2 regions of the Caproiciproducens sp. LBM24188 genome follow, and region 2 is predicted to be linked to the other one. Evidence: predicted binding sites of a transcription regulator. Region 2 holds the regulator's gene; the other holds the start of a gene.
What was found. The regulator Rex, encoded in region 2, represses fermentation and respiration genes when NADH is low (regulators of the CRP and FNR family bind a similar motif). The targets are predictions, from matches to a motif close to ATTGTTAANNNNTTAACAAT.
Positions count from the first base shown of each region.

Region 1 (3,413 bases), 1.4 Mb from region 2:
GCTGCGGTTCTGGACGGAACGGCGGTGGGCTGCGCCGGAATGCACTGCGTCTGCGGGGAATGCTATATTGATAAGGTGTGCGTCGCGCCCGAACTGCGCCGCCAGGGAATCGCGCGGGCACTGGTGGACTATTTAATTTCGTATGCCGAAGCGCATCACGCGGAGTTCCTTACGCTGGAGGTGCGCGAATCCAATGCGCCCGCCATTGCGCTGTATACTGCCGCAGGATTTCTGCCGGTGGGAAAACGGCGCAATTTTTATACCGACCCCCGCGAGAATGCGGTACTGATGACAAAAACATTATCTGGGAACAATGGATAGTGCAAAATTAATGGCCCTTTTGTTTTAAATTTTGAAGGAAAGAAATCCCAATATTTTCCCGAGAGCCGGCTGCTTAGTCTGAACTTTTGCCTTCAGGCCGGGCGGGCCCCTACTTTCGGTTCCGCCCGAAAGTAGGCAAAGTGTGGGCAGGGAGGGATTTGAAAGGCCAAAGGAGGGCTCCATAAATCCCTCCCTGCACCCTCCAAGGTATCCCCAAAAACGAACTTTTGCTTCCGATGTCTTGATGATTTTCATGGACGGAGCGAAAAAGAATTACTTCGCGTAAGGTACACTCTGCGACATCTATGGGCGGAGAACATCAAAGCGGTTTATATAGATACTAATTGAACGAATTAAAATAAAATAGGGAAAGGAAAATAATATGCGTATTTTGGCTTTGGAAAGCTCCTGCGACGAAACCGCAGCGGCGGTGGTGGAGGACGGCCGAAAAATTCTTTCTTCGGTGGTTGCCTCGCAGGTGGAGGAACATAAACTTTACGGCGGCGTGGTGCCGGAGATTGCCTCGCGCCGTCACTGTGAAGCGGTGGTGGGCGTTACGCAGCAGGCGCTGGACGAAGCCGGCATGAAGCTGGAGGACGTGGATGCCATCGCTGTAACCTATGCGCCGGGGTTGATCGGCGCTCTGCTGGTGGGCGTAAACTTTGCCAAGGGTCTGGCGGTGGCCAGCGGCAAGCCGCTGGTTCCGGTGCACCACCTGCGCTCCCATATCGCGGCAAATTACCTGACTTCACCGGAGCTGGAGCCGCCGTTCCTCTGTCTGGTGGTGTCCGGCGGGCACAGCCATATTATTGAAGTAAAAGATTACACCGATCTTCGTGTTTTGGGGCGCACCCGCGACGACGCGGCGGGCGAAGCGTTTGATAAGGCGGCGCGCGCTATGGGAATGCCGTACCCGGGCGGTGTGGAAATGGATAAAATTGCAGAAAATGGAAATCCGGAAGCATTTGCGCTTCCGCACCCCAGCGTGGACGGTGCGCCGTACGATTTCAGTTTTTCCGGTCTGAAAACTGCGGTGATTAATCTCATTCATAATGCGGAACAGAAGGGGCAGACGCTGAATGTGCCGGATCTCGCCGCTTCTTTCCGCAAGGCGGTTGTGGACTGCTTAGTCAAAAATTTTGTGCGTGCCGCGAAGGAAACCGGCAGCACCAAACTGGTGATTGCAGGCGGTGTTTCGGCCAATTCTCTGCTGCGCCGCAGACTGCAGCAGGAATGCGCCCAGCGCGGCTGGAGCTTTTACATGCCATTGCTTTCCCTGTGCGGGGACAACGCTGCCATGGTGGGTGCTCAGGGATATTATGAATACTGTTCGGGAACAATAGCAGGGCCTGATTTGAACGCCTGTGCAGAGCTTCCGATAGAGCGGTCGTACGGTTCCAAATGAAAAAGTATGAATATTTATGCATAAATATGTAAAATTAGAGAATAATTATAAATTTTATTCTTCTATAAAAATAATTTGCTAAAAAATTAACAAATTTCTCGTAACTCAATTGAATGTTGACAAAAATTGTATTATAATCTAAAGTGAAGAAAATTTCGTTAAGGCCATTGGGCCGAAAGGAGAAAGGGTTATGACTAACAACAAGTCAGTACTAAGCTGGATTGAAGAAATGAAACAGCTTGTCTGCCCCGACAATCTGGTCTGGATTGACGGAACAGAAGAACAGCTGGAACAGCTGCGCGCGGAAGCCTGCTCCACTGGGGAGCTCATTAAGCTGAACCAGGACAAGCTCCCGGGATGCTACCTGCACCGTACGGCCGTCAACGACGTTGCCCGTGTGGAAGACAGAACCTTCATCTGCTCCCGCAAGGAAGAAGACGCAGGCCCGACGAACCACTGGAAAGACCCCAAAGAAGCATATAAAATGCTTTACGATATTGCACGTGGAAGCTACAAAGGCCGCACCATGTATGTAATTCCGTACTCCATGGGCCCGATCGGTTCCCCGCTTTCCAAAATCGGCGTTGAGCTGACCGACTCTATTTACGTTGTATTGAATATGAGCATCATGGCCCGCGTTGGCCAGAAGGTATGGGATACCCTCGGCGACAGCAACGAATGGGTGCGCGGTCTGCACTGCAAGTGCGACATTGATGCAGAAAAGAGATACATCTGCCACTTCCCGGAAGACAACACCATTATTTCCGTGAACTCCGGTTACGGTGGAAACGTGCTGCTCGGCAAAAAGTGCTTTGCACTTCGTATTGCTTCCTACCTTGGTAAGACCCAGGGCTGGATGGCTGAGCACATGCTGATCCTCGGCCTGCAGAATCCGCAGGGCGAAATCAAGTATATTGCTGCTGCGTTCCCGTCTGCATGCGGCAAGACCAACCTTGCTATGCTCATTCCGCCGGAAGGCTACCGCAAGAAGGGCTATAAAATTTGGACGGTTGGCGACGATATCGCTTGGATGCGCCAGGGTGCCGACGGCAGACTGTATGCCATTAACCCGGAAAATGGCTTCTTCGGCGTTGCACCGGGAACCAACGAACATTCCAATCCGAATGCTCTTGCTTCCACAAAATCCGGCACCATCTTTACCAACGTTGCCCAGAACCTGGACGACAATACGGTTTGGTGGGAAGGCCTCGACAAGAATCCGCCGAAGCACGCTTTGAACTGGAAGGGCGAGCCGTGGGACGGCACCACTTCCGACCAGAAGGGCGCTCATCCGAACAGCCGCTTCACCGCGCCTGCTAAGAACTGCCCGTGCATCAGCCCTGAATTCGACAAGGGCGAGGGCGTGCCGATTTCTGCCATTATCTTCGGCGGCCGTCGTGCTCAGACCACTCCGCTGGTGTACCAGTCCCGTGACTGGAACAACGGTGTGTTCGTAGGCTCCATCATGGCTTCTGAAACAACCGCTGCTGCTGCTGGTGCAGTCGGTGTTGTACGCCGTGACCCAATGGCTATGCTGCCTTTCTGCGGCTATCATATGGGTGACTACTTCAAGCACTGGATCGAAATGGGCGAAAAGCTCGGCGACAAGGCTCCGAAGATCTTCAACGTGAACTGGTTCCGTGTGGACGACGAAGGTCACTTCGTTTGGCCGGGATTCGGCGACAAC
Region 1 is NZ_CP196862.1:888-4,300, reverse strand. Features, by position in the region: gene rimI (ribosomal protein S18-alanine N-acetyltransferase) at 1-321, shown strand, start outside; gene tsaD (tRNA (adenosine(37)-N6)-threonylcarbamoyltransferase complex transferase subunit TsaD) at 704-1,726, shown strand; gene ACSVDI_RS00010 (phosphoenolpyruvate carboxykinase (GTP)) at 1,917-3,413, shown strand, end outside.
Region 1: ACSVDI_RS00010 (phosphoenolpyruvate carboxykinase (GTP)) is a predicted target of Rex. The motif match lies at 1,801-1,820, and genes of this name have one in related genera.

Region 2 (3,413 bases):
CCTGTTGAATTATACCAGAGAACAAAACTAACTGCCTGTGCAGTTTTTCAGCTGGACGGGGAAGTTCCGCACGCTGGGTGCAGCGGGACTTCCGGTTCGCAGGGAAAGGATGGTCATTAAAATATGGATAAAATTCAGATGAAAACACCCTTGGTCGAGATGGACGGGGATGAAATGACCCGCGTCATCTGGAAGATGATAAAAGACATTCTGATTACACCTTATGTCGACCTGAAAACGGAATACTATGACCTCGGTTTGGAAAACCGCGATGCAACCAATGATCAGGTGACCTTGGATTCCGCGAATGCCACGAAAAAATACGGCGTGGCGGTCAAATGCGCCACTATTACCCCGAACGCCGCGCGCGTTAAGGAATACAATCTGAAAGAGATGTGGAAATCTCCGAATGGAACCATCCGCGCAATTCTGGACGGTACGGTGTTCCGCGCTCCGATTCTGGTTAAGGGAATTTCCCCGTATATTTCGAACTGGAAGAAGCCGATTACCATTGCCCGCCATGCTTATGGTGATGTTTACCGCAATGTGGAGCTCTCAGTTCCGGCCGGTTCTAAGGCGGAGCTTCTTGTAACCCGGCCCGACGGAACGGAAGAACGCGCATTGATCCATGATTTTAAGACTCCCGGTATTATTCAGGGGCAGCACAATCTCGACAAAAGTATTGAAAGTTTTGCCAAATCGTGCTTTAATTATGCTTTGGACACAAAACAGGATGTCTGGTTCTCCACCAAGGATACGATATCCAAAAAATACGACCATCGTTTTAAGGATATCTTTCAAGAGATTTTTGACAAAGATTACAAAGAGGCCTTTGAAAAAGCAGGAATTACCTACTTCTATACTCTGATTGACGACGCTGTGGCCCGTGTTGTCCGTTCGGAAGGCGGCTTCATTTGGGCCTGCAAAAACTATGACGGCGATGTTATGAGTGATATGGTCGCGACGGCGTTCGGAAGTCTGGCCATGATGACCAGCGTTCTGGTTTCCCCCGACGGGGTGTACGAATATGAAGCGGCGCATGGTACCGTGCAGCGCCACTATTACAAGCACCTGAAAGGGGAAAAGACGTCTACCAATTCGATGGCGACTTTGTTTGCATGGACCGGCGCACTGAAAAAGCGCGCAGAGCTTGATGCCCTGCCGGAATTGATGCGTTTTGCACAAATGCTGGAAGAAGCGTCCCTGCAGACCATTGAAGACGGCGTCATGACCGGCGATCTTGCCAGTCTTTCCACACTGCCCAACAAGCAGTCGGTTGATACGGAGACGTTTCTTCGGGAAATTGGGAAAAGGCTTGCTTTGAAACTGTAATTTAAGCAGGATAAACGGAGGTAATGCGTTGTGCCAAAACGCGAGAATATTTCAATGTCTGTCATCCGGCGGCTGCCCCGGTATTATCGTTTTTTAAAACACCTGAGAAGCAAAGGCGTGGTTCGAATTTCATCCACCGAGCTTTCGGCAAAACTGGGTCTTACCGCATCGCAAATCCGTCAAGATTTAAACTGTTTCGGCGGGTTTGGCCAGCAGGGCTACGGTTATATGGTGGACCAGCTCTGTGAAGAAATCGCCCATATCCTGGGCTTGTCAAACGGGTACAAAACGATTCTGCTCGGTGCCGGCAACCTGGGGCAGGCGATCGCTTCGCATATGTCTTTTGAAGATGATGGCTTCAATCTAATCGGTATTTTCGACAGCGCGCCGCAGAAAATCGGCAAAACGGTGAACGGCCTTACCGTGCAGGATATTGCCAGTTTGGAAGAGTTTTGTCAGGCCGATATGCCCTCGATGGCGGTACTGTGCGTTCCCAGAGAAGCTTCCGCCGTACTGGTGGAACGTCTGTATAATATCGGTGTGCGCAATTTCTGGAATTTCAGTCACTACGACATTATTATGAAATATCCGGACGCACTGGTGGAAAATGTGCATCTGAGCGACAGCCTGATGACACTTTGCTATAAAATTTCTAATACGCCAGATGCTTCTTGACTGTCTTTGATTCTAAAAGAGCCGGTTTCCGCATAAAAAACGGAACCGGCTCTCTTTTATTATTTCACAAAATAAAACCCCGGTACACGCGCCGGGGTTTTGTTCTTAAGAATTGTTTTGATTGCTTTTCTGTTGTTTAATTACCTTTAAACGGGAGAACTCTTCACGATCCTTTTCTTCTAGAGCATCCGTAATGATTTTCACGGTCTGCTCAAAGCGGGGAATCATGATGTTGCGCAAAGCATTGGCGCGTTTTTGTGTCTTTTTAATGGCGTCGGCCAGACGATAAACACTGTTTTCTACTTCGGCAAGTTCCGCCGTCAGGCGTTTTACATCGTTAAATTTATTATATGCATTATCCAACTCAATGTTGGTTGACCTCAATCCAAAGGGAATCGGAATTTTGGATTCCTTCAGGGACACCATGGGAATTTCCACGCCCATAACGCTGCGGTAGGCCACGTTCAGGTTGTTGTCCAGCGGAACCGTAAGGGAAAGCTCCGCGCTGATTCCCAGCGTGATATTGGCTTTTTGAAGCGCAGCATAAGCTTCCTCATACGTATCGTCGATCTGGTTCTGTATGGTTGCAGCCCGGCCGATCAGTGCCATCATTTCCCGGATTAAGATATTGCGCTTGCGGTCCAACAGCTCAAAGCCTGTGCGGGACAGGGCAAGCGATTTTTTAGTTGCTAGCAGATTGCCTTTGGTTGGTACAATCTGATTACCCAAGGCGGGTCACCTCCTCCGGTACGGAGCGGAATCAAACCGGCTCATCACTTTCGGTGCTTTCGTTCGGTTCCGCGTCTATGCTATTTTGGGACTTTTCGCCGCTTTCCAGCTGCTGTTTGGCCTTTTCATAATACCGATCCAGTGTTTCGCTGTCCACACGATCCAGTTCCTCGCGGGGGAGGGTGGCAAGCAGCTGCCAGCCAAGGTCAAGGCTCTGGTCAATGGAGCGGTTCTCGTTTGCGCCTTGGTTGACAAACCGCGCCTCAAACCGTTTGCCGAACTCAATATATTTCTTATCCGTTGGGGAGAGTTCCTCTTCACCGATAACAGAGGCAAGCGAACGGGCATCCATTACCTTTGCGTAAGAAGCAAACAGTTGGTTGGAAACAGCGGCGTGGTCTGCACGGGTAAAGCCTTCGCCAATGCCGTCTTTCATCAGACGCGACAGGGAAGGAAGCACAGAAACCGGCGGATAAACTCCGGCGCTGTCAAGTGCGCGGTCCAGCACAATTTGGCCTTCTGTGATATAACCGGTCAAGTCTGGAACCGGGTGTGTAACATCGTCGTTTGGCATGGTCAGAATCGGAATCTGCGTAACAGAGCCTTTCTTTCCCTTTACCATGCCCGCGCGTTCGTACAAAGAAGCAAGGTCAGAGTATAAATAACCCGGATAACCT
Region 2 is NZ_CP196862.1:1,565,153-1,568,565, forward strand. Features, by position in the region: gene ACSVDI_RS07400 (aconitate hydratase) at 1-31, shown strand, start outside; gene ACSVDI_RS07405 (NADP-dependent isocitrate dehydrogenase) at 124-1,332, shown strand; gene ACSVDI_RS07410 (redox-sensing transcriptional repressor Rex) at 1,363-2,007, shown strand; gene ACSVDI_RS07415 (V-type ATP synthase subunit D) at 2,113-2,736, opposite strand; gene ACSVDI_RS07420 (V-type ATP synthase subunit B) at 2,768-3,413, opposite strand, start outside.